3 regions of the Providencia rustigianii genome follow, and region 1 is predicted to be linked to each of the others. Evidence: predicted binding sites of a transcription regulator. Region 1 holds the regulator's gene; each other region holds the start of a gene.
What was found. The regulator LexA, encoded in region 1, represses DNA repair genes until DNA is damaged. The targets are predictions, from matches to a motif close to TNCTGTATGTACATACAGNA.
Positions count from the first base shown of each region.

Region 1 (6,208 bases):
GTGATATTGTTTGTCGCCCCCCAAGAGAGCGATCCCATGCTAAATGCAGGGCCTTGAGTATCATGGTCATCTTTAGTCGGTTTACCCATCACAAATTGATAAATCAGCTGTCCAGGACGGGTCAACGTACCCAGTCGAGAGGTTTCCACCCGATAACTGCTTGTTGTGCCATCTTGTTCTTGGATCACCACATCCAGCGTACCACCACCGAATGAGTTCACATCCTGAATACGGAATGGACCAGGGCTAACTTCTGTTTGATAAATAATACGACCATCTTGTTTTACAATGACTGTCGCATTCGTTTTTGCAACACCCGCAATTTCAGGCGCATAGCCTTGTAAGCGAGGCGGCAACATGGATTCATTGGTTTCTAAACTCGCACCAATATAACGAATACTGTCAAACAGGTTTGACGCTAAATATTGCTCCCCGAGTGTCAAACGCGCACTCAGTGAACGAATCGCTCTATAGGCGTATAATTGGTTCCAAGACCATGATTTACTACCTTTATTCAGCTCACCATTTTGAGTTTGCCAATCGGCACGCAAACGCCATGCACCGAAGTTTGCACCCATTGTCCCTGTGGCCGTCAGACCTGATTTCGTTCCTTTATCGCCGGTTTGTTTATTAACAACGCGTCCTGTCGCGTTATAGTCAATAAATGCACCCATGATCCCGTCATCCCAACGAGATGGTGGGTCCCAATCAGGGTCTGAGTACTCCATGTAGGCCTGAGGAATATTGAACTGTACAACGTTCTTTGCCAAATCTCCTTGAATGGTCATATCCGGAACTGAACGAATATCCAAACATTTTCCATCATCTAGCCATTTGACTTGGCTATCCCACTCCTTTTTTAATCCCAATAATGCATAAATTTCAGGCGTGATACATGCCAACGAAACTTTATCGTCGTAATTAGGATTAAAAAAGGTGATAGGTTGTTCCATAGAAACTTTAGCGCGGTTCGCTTCAATCGCTAAAGAGTAATCCCCAGGAGGGACATAGTTGGCGTGAGAGAACTTACTGAAGTCAACATTTTCTTTACCTTCAGAATCAATGAAGTCGGTGTTAAAATCAACGGCCTCTTCAGAGAATGCAACCATTGGCGTTAACATTAAAAGCATTAATTTTGTAATTAGATTTAGCTTCATGCTTTTCATTAACTATGCGCCTATACAAATAAATACAGTGAAGACGATATAAGAAATATGGCGTATAACTACGCCATATTGTTCTCTATAGAAACTGACTATTATTGGTAAACAATTTTGAAGTTAGCTACAGTGTCAAAACGACCTGTTGTAGCTTTTTGAGTTGGATCTTCGTTACCTTTAACGTACGCTGCGAAGTGCAGAGTAGTTTGTGAACCGTCACCATTGTTTAACGCGTAGCCGTCACCAGTACCTGGGAATGCTTTACCGAATTCAACGATTTTGTCAGCGCCGTTAGTGATTACGATACCAGCGTTTTTAACTTTACCGCCTAAGCCCAGTAAGTCACCTGTGAAGCCAGTGAAACCGTTTACTGTAGAACCAGTAAATGTGATTTTTGCGTTTTTATAAGTTTCAGTAGAGCAGTTTTTCAGAACGATATCGAACGCTTTGCTGTCTGAACGGAATTGGTTAGAAGTCAGTTCGTGTAACGCGATTTCGCCGAATTCAACTAATTGCTTCAGGTTGTCAGCATCGATTGAACATGGAACGTCGTTAATGAAACCAGTAAAACGGATTTCACCTTGTGAGCTTTCTACTGGATCAGCAGCTAAAGCAGCACCAGAAACGCCAACACCTAAACCTAAACCTAGAGTTAATGCTAATTTATTCAGTTTCATAAAAGTTTTCCTTTAAATGAGTAGGAACTGCTATTTCTCTTTTTCTCTTTCCTGTTTTCACTGATGCAAAATTAAGTCTATTTACTTAAGCAGTGCACCCTTGAAAATTCCTCTAGCTTTCCTACTTGATGAATTTCATTCAGGTTAGAGATTTTTTATATAAACGAGCTCCATCTCATTTATGTGATTTAAAAAACAAAACTCATTAAGCCAACATTCTCACGTCTAAATTAATTACTGAGTCATTCATTAATTAATTAAAATTGATATAGAACACCAAATGAATTCTGATAACTACCTTGTGATGTTTTCTGATGTCAATTCTACATATGTGATATTTGTTGTCAAAATCGACTCAAATACAGAGTTTAATTAGAGTTATCTTCTGGAATCTTGTAAATAATAGATATAAAAATAGATTTTGGTGAGAAGACCTACAGAATAAATGAATTACTTAGAAATATTTATATGAACACTTCATTTTATATTTAGAAAAATGAATAAATATTACAAAATAAACAAAATACACAGGAAATATAAAAATCTATATTTAAGATGATTTATAGATAAAAAAATAATTAAAAGTAAAAATTAAAGAATTTAAGTGAAATCATGACCAATAACTCACTATCAATAACTCCAAGAAAAATCACTGGTAGGATAAGTCTCAATTAAAATTTATCTCAAATAGTAACTAAAAATTTCAAAAAATGTTTCGCGTCGGTTAAATTTAAAACTCATTTTTTTTAAAAAAATGTAGCTATTAACAATATATTTAAAATAAAAATACTTTTCTCTACGAGAATATTTACCATTTATTTATTATCTTTTTTATTTATTAGCTAAAAACTGTTTTCTACTTAAAAAGAGTAGACTTTCTCTAATCATTTCAACCTCAACAGATACAAAAATTATGATAGACTGAGGAGAAATAAACATTTAAGCCTATCCTGTGGAGTCAAGTTAATGAAAAAAATGAGTGCAGATATGTTACTTGCAACAGCCAAACGTATTTGTGAGTCCAAAGGCGTTCGTTTGACCCCACAAAGAGAAACGGTATTACGTTTAATTGCTCAGCAGTCTCGGGCCATCAGTGCATATGACCTACTGGATTTATTGCGTGAAATAGAACCGCAGGCAAAGCCACCTACCGTTTATCGTGGTCTTGAATTTCTGATGGAACAAGGCTTTATCCACAAAATTGAATCAACCAACAGCTACATCGTCTGTCATCACGTTGATAATCCAAGCCATACTTCTGTAATGCTAATTTGCGATAACTGTGGGAATGTAACGGAAAGTGACGGCGTGGCAATTGAAGAAGCGATTATGGATTTAGCGGAAAAGCATCATTTTCATCTAAGGCATACCGTTGTTGAAAATCATGGCCTATGCAAAAATTGCTATGAAACTGCAATTTGCCAGGATCACGCACATTGCGGTCACGACCATCAGATACCGATAAATTTAAAAAAGAAGTAATAAAGAAGAGAAAAAAAGAGAAGTAACGTCTTTCTATATAAAGGAAGCTATATAGAAGAAGAGAAATTTAAAAACTATTGAGTCTGCTTCCAGACTCAATCATTCAACATCAATACCAATCACCGTTGCGAATAACCCCAACAGCCAAACCTTCAATGGTAAAATTCTGCTGACGTAAATCAACAATAATAGGTGCAAACTCTGGATTTTCTGCAATCAGCTCAACGCGATTACCCTGCTGCTTAAAGCGTTTTACGGTAACTTCATCTTCAATACGAGCAACAACAACCTGTCCATTATGGACATTCTGGGTTTTGTGTACTGCTAATAAATCACCGTCCATAATTCCAATATCTTTCATTGACATGCCATTCACGCGCAGTAAAAAATCCGCATGTGGTTTAAATAATTCTGGGTCAACGTGATAATGGCTTTCGATATGTTCTTCAGCGAGTAATGGTTCACCGGCAGCAACTCGGCCAATGAGAGGCAACCCAATATCATCATTAGATTCTTCTAAAAGCAGACGAATTCCTCTGGAAGCACCAGAGACAATTTCGATAACCCCTTTACGCGCTAAGGCCTTTAAATGTTCTTCTGCCGCATTAGGCGAACGAAAACCAAGGCTTGCTGCTATTTCAGCGCGAGTCGGTGGCATACCTGTCTGCGAAATGTGGTCACGCACCAGATTGTAAACCTGCTGTTGTCGAGCCGTCAGTGCTTTCATTCCATTCCCCTGTTTGTTTATACAGTCAAACTGTGAGTATATACAGGTAAATAGGGATTGGGAACCGTTAAATCACTCAATATCCGCATTTTTTACTGATATTTCTGTGTTTTCATCATTAAACGGCAAAATAACGTGACCATAAAATGGTTGCCCAAATAAACAGTGCTAAACCGATAGTCACAAAAACCGCTGCTGAACCAATATCTTTTGCCCGCCCAGAGAGTTCATGATATTCAGTCCCCACTCGGTCAACTACCGCTTCAATAGCGCTATTAATTAGCTCGACAATGGCAACAAGCACCACTGAGCCAATCAATAAAATCCGCTCTATTTGGCTAACATCCAAATAAAAAGCTATAATTATCGCTATGATAGCAGCAACTGCTTCCTGTCTAAACGCGGCTTCATTGACCCATGCAGCTTTTAAACCCTTAAGAGAGTATCCAGCTGCTTTAATAACGCGTGTAAATCCCTTGGTTTCACTTGCCATATTTTTTCCTTAAATTTCTAAACAATAATCAACTTTTGCGGTCAAAGTGAATTATCGATAACAGATCTGAACGCTGCTTTCTGGTATGATCACGCAGCATTTTTAACAAGAGGCTATAATCATTTATGTCACTATGGCGTAAAATATATTACAACATGTTGAATTTACCACTAAAATTATTGGTAAAAAGTAAACTAATTCCGTCAGACCCAATCGCAGAGCTGCAGCTTGATACTAACAAGCCAACTCTCTACGTATTGCCATACCATTCAAAGTCTGACTTGCTAACATTACGACACCAATGTTTAGCCATCGGTCTTCCTGATCCGCTGGTCGATAACGACATTAATGGAACAAAACTTCCAGCCTACGTCTTTATTGATGATGGTCCGAGAGTTTTTCGCTACTATTCACCAGATCCACGTAAAGAGTCAGTGAAAGTATTCCATGCGTATCTAGATTTACATAAGAATAACCCAAATCTTGATATCCAGATGCTACCGGCCTCCGTCATGTTCGGTCGTTCACCGGGTCGTGAAGGTCATAAGCCTGCACCACTGAAACTCCTAAATGGTGTTCAAAAATTCTTTGCTATCCTATGGTTAGGTCGTGATAGCTTCGTCCGTTTTTCACCCAGTATCTCATTGGGGAAAATGGCGCAAGAGCATGGTACAGATACGATTATTGCGAATAAACTCGCTCGAGTGGCTCGTATCCACTATTCCCGCCAGCGCTTGGCGGCCGTAGGACCTAAACTACCTGTTCGCTATGAGCTCTTCAATAAGCTTCTCGCTTCAAAAGCGATTGAAAAAGCCGTTGAAGATGAGGCCCGCAGCAAAAAAATTCCATTACAAAAAGCCCAGCAAAATGCAGTGGCGATGATGGAAGAAATTGCTGCCAACTTTTCTTACGAAGCTGTTCGTCTGAGTGACCGCGTACTTAGCTGGACTTGGAATCGCCTGTATCAAGGCATCAATGTTCAGCATGCAGAGCGCGTTCGCCAATTGGCTCAAGATGGTCATGAAATTGTGTATGTGCCATCTCACCGTAGTCATATGGACTATCTGTTGCTCTCGTATGTTCTGTATCACCAAGGGCTAGTTCCTCCACATATCGCAGCGGGGATCAACCTCAATTTCTGGCCAGCAGGTCCGATATTCCGCCGCCTTGGTGCATTCTTTATTCGCCGAACTTTCAAAGGTAATAAGCTTTACTCGACTATTTTTCGTGAGTATCTCAGTGAGTTATTTGCTCGCGGCTATTCCATTGAATACTTTGTCGAAGGTGGGCGCTCCCGCACAGGTCGCTTACTGCAACCGAAAACCGGTACTTTATCGATGACGTTGCAAGCCATGCTACGCGGGGATTCTCGCCCAATTACCATCGTGCCTATCTATATTGGCTATGAGCATGTTATGGAAGTAGGTACTTACGCCAAAGAATTACGCGGTGCGGAAAAAGAGAAAGAAGGCTTTATCTCGATGATCCGCGGTTTGCGTAAACTTCGCAATTTAGGTCAAGGTTATGTGAATTTCGGGCAACCTATTTCATTACCGCAATACTTAAATAATCGCGTACCTAATTGGCGTGAATCTATCGACCCTATTGAGCCTCAGCGTCCAAGTTGGTTAAACCCAACCGTGAGTAGCTTAGCAGATAACATTATGGT
Region 1 is NZ_LR134396.1:504,577-510,784, reverse strand. It holds gene EL244_RS02305 (fimbria/pilus outer membrane usher protein) at 1-1,166, opposite strand, end outside; gene EL244_RS02300 (fimbrial protein) at 1,259-1,837, opposite strand; gene zur (zinc uptake transcriptional repressor Zur) at 2,804-3,319, shown strand; gene lexA (transcriptional repressor LexA) at 3,429-4,046, opposite strand; gene EL244_RS02285 (diacylglycerol kinase) at 4,165-4,539, opposite strand; gene plsB (glycerol-3-phosphate 1-O-acyltransferase PlsB) at 4,665-6,208, shown strand, end outside.

Region 2 (6,208 bases), 1.8 Mb from region 1:
CGTGGTGTCTGGGGTTTGATCCGCTTACTCGAAACCGCCAACATCGCCCCTTATGCAGGCAGTACCAGCAGCTATACCGTAACATGGAACACAAAAGAAGGTTATTCGCTGAATTACCAACTTCGTACAGAAATGGGGCAAGGCCCGCTAGCCTTATTAAAACTGCGCAATTTTGTTCTCCCTGAAAAAATCTTTTTGGATTAGCGTCGATAGGAAATCATACTATGCCTTTATTAACCGCATTACGCACAGCCTGCTTTACAGGCCCTCCTCTTGCCGATGGGCATATTTTATTGCACCATCTGAAAAAACAATTCGATCAGCTTTAATATTTCATCAATACACCTCCTTTTCTTCGATTTGAGACAATTATGAATCCAGATTTAAATACATTACGACTTGGTGGCGACCCTCGGACATATGCGGACTTTGCTGCACTAAAAGAAGAGTTAAATAAGCGCTTTCATCCAGCACGCCCTGATATTGACTGGGCTCGTGCCCATGGACTATGCCTATCATTATTCAATCAAAATGGGGCCGACTTACAAACCTGTGCATGGTTTACACTGATCCGCCAGCATCAGGCAGGAATTGTGGGATTAAATGAAGGTCTATCTCTGCTCCAACATTTACTCAATCGATACTGGCAAGGGCTATGGCCTCAGCAAACCCATGCCCGCGTTGAAATATTATCCACTCTGAGCCAACAACTGATCACGGGATTACGTAGCTATTCCCCTGTTTACGCTGATCTCTCCTCACTTTATCAAGCTGAGAAAACATTAGAACAAATAGGACAACAGCTACAAACATTGGAATTAAAACATCTCACGCAGCTCGACCGACTACAAAACTTACTGACAACGCAAGCACGCCAACTAGAAAGTACCGATGCCCCAACCAGTGGTTTTATCCCTTCAACCCCCTTACATATCCCTAAAACCGCACCCTCAACGTTTCATGCAAATACTGCCGCTATACCGATATCAATCAAAGCCAATGCCACCATCAGTACACCGCCGCAACCTAAACCCTCTTACCGTAAAGGTTTTGGTGTGGGGCTGGTATGGGGGATTGTCGTCACAGGCGCTATTTGTGCAGGTACGCTCTATGTGCTCCATCCAAACATTAGCAATCACGCTTTAACACAAGCGCTCCCTCAACTCCCTGAGTTTACATCGAATATTGAACTTTTACTTGGACAGCAATTACAACCCAATCCATCCCAACCCAATAGTTTTTCTTCGGAAAATCTGAGTTTTATTGATAATTATCTTGGCGAGCTAGAGTCAGTATCCCCAATTTGGTCCCAGCAATACGGGCTCAATATGGTGAATTACTTAACTAAACAGTATGGTGAACATCAGGAAGTCAGTAGTTTTAATGATAAATGGCGTCAGAAAATGCAGATCAATTCGCTTTCGAATGACAAACTGCAACAGTGGTCAAAAGGGATGGAACAGCTTAATCAGCTCAGTGTCCGTTTAGATAGCTTAGATGGAAAACCTCGCAGTTATATAACAGGCTCTGAATTAAAGACTGTTATATTCAATGCTCGACAAAATTTTAACCAAGCTATTCCTCTGGAAGAAGAGTTACGCCGCTTAGAACAGCTGCAAACTCAAGGTAACGTCCCAGAATCTGAATATCAGCGTATTGACAATCACTTTAAACAGCTACTCAATCGCTATGCGTTAATGAAACAAGATGAAAAGTGATTCTCTTATTCCTTGAAATCCGATAATTAGAGCTTCATTTCTATCGGTGATATACTCGTTTTATATTAAGAATATATGTTTATTTTCAAGGAATATCTCATGCTTCGTTATGCTGCTCGTATCACACGCTGGTTACGTCATGCATTTCATTCTAGACCGCGATTTTTAGTGTCATTAATCGCGGCATTTATTACCTTTTTTGCGTTATTTAATGACCAAAATTTGATCATTAATCTCATCATTAGTTGGAATGTGTTTGCTTGGTCCTATTTGCTCTTTTTATTTCAACGAATAATTAGTCATAACGTCAAAGATATTCGTAGACTCACCAAGGTCGAAGATGAAAGCGCACGGATGGTCATATTCTTCTTGATGTCCGGTTGCTGTGTCAGTTTATTGGCTCTATTTTTTGCCCTTGGTGGTCATAGTGATATCCCAAAAGCAGATAAAATTTACTCTTATATTCTAACCGCGTCGACACTCATTTCCTCATGGCTGCTTTTACCAATGGGGTTTACCATGCATTATGCCCACCTCTATTACAGCAATGTTGAAAATGAAAAACCTTGGCTGAATTTTCCCGATAAAATTAGTGAGCCAAGCTATTCAGATTTTCTGTATTTTTCATTTACGATTGCTGTTGCTTCTCAGACCGCAGATGTGGAGGTCGCCTCTACACCAATGCGTAGAGCCGTATTACTGCAATCTATTATTTCGTTTATTTTTAATATGGCGATCCTCGGATTATGCATTAATATCTCCGCCAGCTTCTTCTAAATCTATTTAATCTCCACTGAAAGAGTAAAAATATTATTGGATGGATATTGACAATTACCCAATATCCATTTAAAAATACTGTATATCAATACAGTCTTTAGTAGAGGCTATTATGTTACGTATCGAAGTATTATTTGACAAAAATGCAGCACAGAAACCAAGTAATCAGGTCCTACAGGCTTTAGAGTCTGAGATTTTGCGCAAGCTACAGTCTCAATATCCTGATATCGTCACGCGTGTTGGTTTTAGTTCCCAACAAGCGGTCAATATTTCTGGTACTAAAATCGCAGAAGATAAGGTTCGCATCCAAGAAATTCTCGAAGAAATCTGGATGGATGACGGCTGGCTCCCCGAAGAAAACATAGAAAATTAATATCTGAATAGAGGAAAAGGAATGGCTTATCTTAAAGGTATCGCATTCTTTTTCCTGATTTTTTATATTTATTATTCCGAATTAACGTTTTAACCTTCCAATCTAATCTAGCTCTCATCGACCAACTTATCCTTAATAGAGTTTTTTCCGTAAAAAAGATCTAATCTCTTTTACCAGATTAACCCCATCATTATTCGATACTAGTACATGGTCATTCAATTGGCACTTATTAGCACCCGTACAAATAGACATTTCATTGAATGTTAAATTATCGACTTTAATCTGTGGCTTACTCAAATTCGTACCCATAAGAATCACGGCAATAAAAATAATCACAAAAAATAATGGTACTTCAATAAATGCTTTCTTCATTTTCAATTCTCTCTCTTTTAGAGCGTGAGAGCATATTAGTCATTTATATTTTTAGTACCTTAAAATTTAGTTAAACCAACCTTAAGGGATACTTAAGATGTCAAATATGGTGGTTGCTGGGATAAAGCTGTCTGCTTATACTCCGTACCAGAGGTAATAAATATGAATATTTTATTGGTCGAAGATGATCTTCAACTTGGAAAAGCGTTGTGTCGAGGACTTGAATTAGCGGGTTTTAACCCTTGTTGGGTTAGGCTATTAGCTGATGCAAAACAGCAATTAACCACTCGCAATTTTGATCTCATGCTACTCGATTTAGGTTTACCAGATGGAGATGGCCACAATGAATTAATCGCATGGCGCCAAGCCGGTGAATCAATACCGATTATCATTCTGACTGCCCGCAATAAAATGGACAATTTAGTTGCTAGCTTAGATTCTGGAGCTGATGATTTTTTAACTAAACCATTTGAAATGCCTGAACTCATCTCACGAGTCAAAGCGATTAGTCGTCGGATGGCTGGGTTTTCCTCTGAAATATGGCAATTAGATAATCTGCAATTAAATCCGCTGAATCATCAAGTGACTTTGAATGACCAGCTACTGTTGCTGTCAGGCAAAGAATATTTATTACTCTTCGAATTAATAAAAAACTCAGATAATGTAGTCCGTAAAACCGATTTAGAACAGCGCTTGTTTGGACTTGATGATGTAGAAAGTAATTCACTTGAAGTTCACATTCATAACTTGCGCCGTAAAATTGGTAAAGACCGAATTGTTACTATCCGGGGTATCGGCTATTTATTGAAAAAAGAAGCTCAACCTAGTGAAAATTAAATCGTTCCTTGTTTATACCTTTGGGATCCAAATTGGCTCTGTCATTTTACTATGGCTGCTTCTAATTGGCTGGCTACAGTTTTTTTATCTTCCCGATATTGTTGATGATGATGATTTCAATCAGCAACAGCAAATTGTTACCCAAGGTATAGCGCAAACTCTCGGAACCGTTTCTGACAATCAAGAATATTTTGATACGTTAGCCGCTACCTTGCAAAAAATGTATACCGATGCCATGGAAAATGGCTTGGATACTAGCTATAAACCTTATATGGTCGTCAGAGATAAGCAAGGTCATGTGCTATACCGCAACAGTGAAAAGATTGCTGACCCCTCCTTAAAATCAGTCAATGACCTGACCAATCTATACAAGGATTGGCATTTTACTTCCGCATGGGACGATAAACATAAATTAGAAGTCGTCATCGCAGAGTCTTATCTTGAACGCAGAAAATTGATAGGTAACCCTGCGGAGGGAACAGCTATCCCTTTAGCCTTTATTCTGGGGATTATGTTAATCGCAATTTTAATTACTGCATATTTTAGTATTCGTCCAATCAAAAAAATTGCGACTATTATTTCTTCACGTCAGCCGGGAAATTTAGCCCCGATTGATACTAAAGATATGTATAAAGAAACCCGCCCGATTATTTCAGCAATTAATAAATTAATGGCCCGCGTAGACGAGGCAAATCAACGAGAAAAACGTTTTATGGCTGATGCAGCTCATGAACTACGGACCCCTATTGCAGCAGTCACGGCCCAACTACATTTATTAATGAATATTGATAATCCAAAAGAAAAAGCTGAAATCATTAATGACATGAAAGAAACGCTCAATCGAGCCGCATCGGTATCCCATCAATTAATCGATCTCGCCAGATTAGAAGCTGAAGACTTCACCATTCGCAAAGAGAAAATTGATTTGCCGACGCTAATTAGCCATCTGATTTCTTCACATATTCCTTATGCATTAAGTAAAGATATCGATGTCGAGTTACAAAGCCCTGATGCATTTGACGTGACTACCGATAAATTGGCGCTAAGTAACGTTTTTACTAGTCTAATTGAAAATGCGATCAAATATTGCCCTGAAAAAGCAAAGATTAAAGTGACGATAAAAAATCTGAGCCCATTTGGTGCAACAATTACGATTCAAGATAATGGTCGCGGGATCCCTGATGAAGAACGAGAGCATCTATTTTCTCGCTTTTATCGTGTTCCTGGAACATTAGAAATGGGTAGTGGTTTAGGATTATCTATTGCACAAAATCTTGCATCCAAAATTGGGGCAACATTAAAAGTGACTGAGGGGCTAGATAATAAAGGGATCGGCTTTATCATTGATGTACCTTAAATAGAATAATGCTATTGAGTTAACATCCCTCCCTACGAATAACTACTACAATGCCACTTTACGTTTATTTACTTAGCCATTGAAGGGGCAATAATGTCAAAAGCGCTAATTATCATCGATCTTATTAACGATATTGTTGGTAAAAATGGATTATCCAACAGTAGTTATCTACAAACTAACTCGCGAAAAATTATAGAAAAAGCAAACCAAGCAGCGAGTTATGCACGTAATCAAGGTATTCCCGTCATTTGGGTCAAAGTCGGTTTTAGCGATAACTATCATGATATTCCCACTGGCTCCCCCCTATTTCAACACGCTAAACAAGTCGGCGCCCTTAAATTAAGTGGGCACGGTTGCAGCTGGGTTGATGAGCTAGAAGTTCATATGCATGACCGAGTGATGATTAAAAAAGGTGTTTCTGCTTTTGCTGGAAATAAGCTTCATCAATGGCTACATGACAATGACATCACTCACCTCTATTTTGGTGGAGTGAGTTCTGTGATGGCAATTCAGAGTAGTGTAAGACAAGCCCACGACCTCGGCTATTTTTGTCATGTATTAGAAGATCTCTGCGCTGCCGCAACCCCTGAATTACATGACCAAAGTATGTTAGAACTCACCAGTTTATCAATAATTTCATCAACTAAAGAATTTATGCAAACAAAATAGTCCACAATATACCTAAGGTTGTAAATAACTTTTTACACTCCTCAGACTACAAATAAGTTTAATGTTTAAAATATTTTTTAATCGATTATTGACTTTGGTCAATAA
Region 2 is NZ_LR134396.1:2,335,686-2,341,893, forward strand. It holds gene EL244_RS10800 (ImcF-related family protein) at 1-204, shown strand, start outside; gene EL244_RS10805 (VasL domain-containing protein) at 372-1,718, shown strand; gene EL244_RS10810 (DUF1345 domain-containing protein) at 1,818-2,495, shown strand; gene EL244_RS10815 (DinI-like family protein) at 2,608-2,868, shown strand; gene EL244_RS10820 (hypothetical protein) at 3,001-3,240, opposite strand; gene EL244_RS10825 (response regulator) at 3,403-4,077, shown strand; gene EL244_RS10830 (sensor histidine kinase) at 4,067-5,434, shown strand; gene EL244_RS10835 (cysteine hydrolase family protein) at 5,528-6,103, shown strand.
Region 2: EL244_RS10815 (DinI-like family protein) is a predicted target of LexA. The motif match lies at 2,572-2,591, and genes of this name have one in related genera.

Region 3 (6,208 bases), 1.1 Mb from region 1:
TGATATTTGGGGATATCCAAAATCTTGTGGATATTGTCAAAGATAGGCTTGCTGGGCATCAGCCACAACCGTCCTTATTACATGGGGATTTATGGCCAGCGAACTGTGCAATGACTAATCAACTCGATGGTGTTCTATATGATCCCGCTTGCTATTGGGGGGATAGAGAGTGTGATATTGCTATGCTACCATTGTATAAAGATATTCCGATTCAAATTATCGATGGCTACCAAAGCGTTTGGCCTCTCCCTGCTGGTTTTTTAGATAGGCAACCTTTATATCAACTCTATTTTTTACTTAACCAAGCAAACATTTTCGGTAATGAGCAAAGTTATTTACAGGCACGTAGCATCGTTGATCGTTTATTAGAAGAGCATTAATCTTACGAAGTCAATATCGAGCTATAGGAAATCCTAGCCCTATGGCTCAATATTATTTTAGTCTATTACCAATTCAGTAATTTAAGACCAAAGTAAATGACAAGACCAAGTACAATTGGCCAGAAGTACATCAGGAAAAACTGCTTAAAGATAGTATGTCGAGGAATTGTCACCTTCGACTCTAGCTCTTCCTTAGTCACTTCACTTCCTTTCGCATTCTCTAAGATCACATGGTCTTCAATACTTTCACGAATAAATTTAATTTGTCGATACATACGTAATCCTGATGCGCTCAGGGCTAAGCCAACAAAAATGAAAATGAAAATAATAAAAAAACCAATCGTACTGCCTGAGAAACCACTACTCACTTCAGGTACGGGGGAGTTATTCCAAAATGTGTTTAAAAATGGTGTGCTTTGACGTGTCATTTCTGCCATTAATTTAACAAAATCATTCGCCACCGCATTGATCCCCTCACCTTGGATCCCTTTAAGGGCTGCTAGCTTAATTAATGATGCCAGAGTAGAAATTAACGCTACTAAAAATACAATCCAGCCTAAAATACGTTTGCCGATCGCAATAGAATTTGCCTTGTGGTAATTCATTACAACTATTCCTCAGAGTTTTTTTCTACGCTAATCATAGCCGATATTAATTATCGCCTCCAAATTTATGGAAAAAAATGATAGTTAAAAAACGAGTTTCGGATTATTCAAATCCTTCATCCTGATGAGAAGAGCAGCCAAACTCAAATTTTGAGTAAAAACAGTACATAGCACAGATATGGGTATAACCGAAAGCCATGAATTGTTAGAATAGATTTAAATCACAACGGTGACTGTTTTTGAAATAACCGCGACAACACTCTCATACCCTCATTCCGCATGGGTATCTCAATGAATGGAGTTTTGATATGTACCATAAATTACCTATCCAATCTGTGATCTTTGATATGGATGGTTTGCTCATTGACTCAGAACCTTTTTGGGAACAAGGGGAGAATGAGATATTTTCAGAGTTAGGTGTCGATTTATCCCTGAAAGATACGCTTCCGGATACCCTTGGATTACGTATTGACCATGTTGTTGAGCTTTGGTACAGCGCTTCTCCTTGGCAAAACTGCAGTTTAGAAGAAACTAAACAGCGCATTATTGACAGAGTCATCGGTTTGGTCGAGGAAAAACGCCCTCTACTGCCCGGTGTTGAGCATGCACTGGAACTGTGCCGCTCCATGGACTTAAACATTGCTTTAGCGTCAGCATCCCCCGATTACATGCTAGAAAAAGTGCTAAATCTATTTGATATCCGACACTATTTTTCTGCTGTGGTTTCTGCAGCTGACCTGCCACTAAGTAAACCACACCCAGAAGTCTATTTAAAAGCCGCTGCCGAATTATCGACAAAACCTATTCATTGCGTTTCTCTGGAAGACTCATTCAATGGAATGATTGCAGCAAAAGCCGCAAGAATGCGTTCAATCGTCATCCCAGATAAACGTCATATGAATGACCCTCGTTGGGGTCTGGCTGATATTAAACTCAATTCATTGAATGAATTACGCCCAGAACATTTGCGTTAATTTCATTATTCATTGACGACTCTTTATTCCCCCTAGTCATTGGCTAGGGGTAACTGACCTTAAAGTATAAAAATCTGTCCTTATAGTCTAATAAATAAGAGTTTTTTTATCTTTAGCCCCCTATTCAATTACGCTTAAACCCTTTATACTCCCCACCTACTGTATAGATGAACAGATGGTATTTTATCCACTAATGACTGCTGAAGGGCATCTGCTATTTTCCGTCGCCTCACTGATCATGGCTCATAAATTGCAAATCACACCTGAGTTCGCTCAAGGTGATTGGTTGCACATGGTGCCAGGGGTTTTATTGGGCGCATTATTACCTGATATTGACCACCCTTCTTCGATTCTTGGTCGATTATTTCGCGTAATATCACTTCCTATTTCAAAACTCTGTGGTCATAGAGGGTTTACTCACAGCTTAATTGCATGGCTGATTTTACTTATATCTTGCTACCAATGGTTACCGACTCAGTGGGGGCTTCCCGCGGATTTAATTCAAGCTTTTTTACTGGGTTATATGAGTCATCTCGTCGCTGACATGCTTACCCCTTCTGGCGTTCCCTTTTTATGGCCTCTTCCTACTCGGTTCTGTTTCCCTATTCTGCGGGGTAAAAATAGTAAACGGGGAGAACGTTTCATTTCCGTGCTTTTGACCGTCTGTGCGGTACTGCTTCCCATTGATCACTCTATGGATTTTCACGTACAGCTAGATAACATTGTTAATTATTTGAATAATAAGTTAAATATACACTTCCCGACAAATACATCACTTTTGTAATATACTGTAAGCATGAATAGCGCTATCTTATAATTTTTGATTATAAGAAATGCTGTTATTCAGCTGATAACATATAACCAGTTGTTAGAAGGAGTCACATCCTTATATCCAATAAGGATTAAGCAGCAAGTTTCATCATTTATAATAATTACGACTTGGAGTGTGGAATGAATATTCCCCTGATAATCAATGTGCTCATTTTTGTAGCACTACTCATACTGTTAGCAAAACTCGGAGCAAATGGCTGGAGTCTGTCTAAGAAAGTATTACTCGGTCTCGTCTTCGGTGTTGCTTATGGTGTAGGCCTGCACCTTGTATATGGTACTGGTCACCAAACGGTTAAAGACTCCATTCTTTGGTTTAATATCGTCGGTAATGGCTACGTTCAGCTATTACAAATGGTGATAATGCCACTGGTCTTCGCGTCTATTTTGAGCGCAGTAGCCAGACTACATAAGGCTTCATCACTTGGGAAAATTAGCTTTTTAACGATTGGGACACTGTTATTCACTACGGCTATAGCTGCATTAGTGGGTATCTTAATCGCCAATCTGTTCGGATTAAGTGCAGAAGGTCTGGTTCAAGGTCAATCAGAAACTGCGCGCCTAGCGGCCATCGAAACTAATTATATTGGAAAAGTATCGGACTTAACTGTTCCACAACTGATCTTATCCTTTATTCCAAAAAATCCGTTTGCAGATTTAACAGGTGCAAGTCCAACATCGATTATCAGTGTTGTTATCTTTGCCGCATTCTTAGGTGTTGCAGCCTTACAACTGTTTAAAGATGACAAAGAACGTGGCGAAAAAGCCTTAGCCGCAATTGATGTCTTGCAAGCTTGGGCAATGAAATTAGTCCGCTTAGTCATGCGTTTAACCCCTTATGGTGTTATGGCGCTGATGATCAAAGTCGTGGCAAGCTCTAACCTTGCTGATATCCTAAACTTAGGGACTTTCGTTATCGCGTCCTATGTAGCGCTAGGAATTATGTTTGTGGTTCACGGTATTTTAGTGGCAACAACGGGATTAAACCCTATCAGATTCTTTAAGAAAGCGGGTCCAGTACTTACATTTGCATTTACTAGCCGTTCAAGTGCTGCAAGTATTCCACTGAATATTGAAACCCAGACTCGTCGTTTCGGTATACCAGAGTCTATCGCAAGCTTCTCTGCTTCTTTCGGTGCAACTATTGGTCAAAATGGTTGCGCAGGTATCTATCCAGCAATGTTAGCGGTTATGGTGGCTCCAACTATGGGCATTAACCCATTTGACCCACTGTGGATCGCGACCTTAGTCGGTATTGTCACTATCAGTTCTGCAGGTGTGGCTGGCGTGGGTGGTGGTGCAACTTTTGCTGCATTGATTGTTCTACCTGCAATGGGATTACCTGTAACACTGGTTGCGTTGCTGATTTCTGTTGAACCATTAATTGATATGGGCCGTACCGCCCTCAATGTGAGTGGTTCTATGACAGCAGGTACCGTGACTAGCCAGTTAATGGGTGAAACAGATAAAACCATTTTCAATCAAGATGATGATGGCGATCTAAAGCACGTTTAACCCTTCGCAAACACTAACACTCATTGAAACCTGCCCATCAAACGGCAGGTTTTTTTGTGACTAAAATTCGCTAATCGTTTTTTCGTTATTCTCTCTAGTAAAATTGTTCGATTTTAATGCTAAAAATAATTGCCAATATGTGAATTTACGTAACATAATAATATTTGAGTGACATTTTCTTAGGCTTCCTGCCTGTGTCGCGGATCCCGTTTCCTACGGGAATTATCAACTTCGTTACGGTGATTTTTATATGGGTAATATTCATATACTAAAAACTGATCCTTCAAATAACCCTTGTGTCAGTTGTGGTGCATGCTGTTCCTACTTTCGCGTATCGTTTTATTGGGCTGAAGCAGAAGATGGTGGTGGAACTGTTCCTCAGCATTTAACTGAAAAAATCACGCCGTTTGTGAGTTGCATGCAAGGAACAAATCAAAAAATTAATACCCGTTGTACTGCACTAACTGGCACAGTAGGTGAGTGTACGTCTTGTTCTATCTATGAACAAAGACCCACTCCATGTCGAGAATTCGAACAGTCTTGGCACAATGGTATTCATAATGAGGCATGCGACCGTGCTCGTGCTGCCCATGGGCTTCCCCCGCTCGAGCAACAACAACCGCAAATCGCGTGCTAAACGTCAATGACCCAGAGATATTCTGGGTTATCTTTCACTTAATTAGTGTCTGATTTTTGACTATTTTGTTTAAATCAAAAAGAAACAACTTCTGTCTTTTCAAAACTATGAGTAAAGAAAGGACAAAAAGTGCAGGAATTATGAAGCTTCAGTCAATAGAGGTAAAAGCGATTGCCTGTACAACTCAATTGATGAATTATCATCTCATCGCACATATGAGGAGATCGATATGAAAAAATTAAATCAAGGTTTGTTAGCGGCTGTTTTATTAACTGCAGGTTTTGCTGCGATGGCAAATGGTGTAAATAATAAATCACCCCGCCCTTACGCAGGTAATCACCACAATATGGTATACAGCGTAACAGAGCAAACAACCCAACCGAATGAAACAATAAAAAAATTAGTGAATAACGTGCCAAAAATAGAAGATGGTAAACGCTACATGATCCGTGTTTCAGTGGTTGAAATACCGGAACAAGCACCAATGAAACAACCAATGGCTCCCGTGTCGATTCCAGCACCAGCAGCTAAATAAAAGCATCAAATACGTTAAACATAGGTTGTGCCTGTTACAGCGATAACTAAAACCATATCGCATTGTTGGTTAAAAATCAGTATCTTACTCGCACACAATAAAGTTTAGATATATCCCTAATTTTGCCCCTACGCCCTAGGGGCTTTTTCTTTATAGCGAAAACAATAAACGTAGAAGTGCTGTCACAATTGCAGCAGATAACACAATTACAATGAAAGGCTGACGATACCAAGTCAAAATACCGGCAACAATCACGCCAATCACTTTCGCAATATCTGAGATTTGCTCACCGGAAAATAGCGTTGATGTTATTGCGACCGAGAATAAAATCACAATAGCTGCCGCAGAAAATAAAGCCTTGCTGCTTTCAGTTAAAGCAACTTTCCCTTTCAGGATTGCACCAGATGCGCGCATTAAATATGTTCCAATTGCCAAGATTAAAATACCACTGACAATCAGCCATGGATTCTCCATCATAATTGTTATTTCCTGATGTAAATAACTAAGCTCAATAATGCCAATAACACCGGGATACCCGCTGGTAAATAAGGTGTCGCTGCCACGGCGATCACTGCCCCAATAATCGCGGTTAACCGTAAGCGTTTATCCTTTAATGCGGGAAGTGACAATGCCAGAATAATGGCTGGGAACATGGCATCCATACCTAATCGATGAGTGTCTTGAATAAAACTGCCTAATACTTCACCAATAATCACACCAACAGGCCAACAAAT
Region 3 is NZ_LR134396.1:1,632,921-1,639,128, reverse strand. It holds gene EL244_RS07550 (fructosamine kinase family protein) at 1-380, shown strand, start outside; gene EL244_RS07545 (YniB family protein) at 446-985, opposite strand; gene hxpB (hexitol phosphatase HxpB) at 1,294-1,959, shown strand; gene EL244_RS07535 (metal-dependent hydrolase) at 2,153-2,743, shown strand; gene EL244_RS07530 (L-cystine transporter) at 2,911-4,302, shown strand; gene EL244_RS07520 (YkgJ family cysteine cluster protein) at 4,553-4,939, shown strand; gene EL244_RS07515 (hypothetical protein) at 5,169-5,474, shown strand; gene EL244_RS07510 (AzlD domain-containing protein) at 5,625-5,951, opposite strand; gene EL244_RS07505 (AzlC family ABC transporter permease) at 5,957-6,208, opposite strand, start outside.
Region 3: EL244_RS07535 (metal-dependent hydrolase) is a predicted target of LexA. The motif match lies at 2,117-2,136, and genes of this name have one in related genera.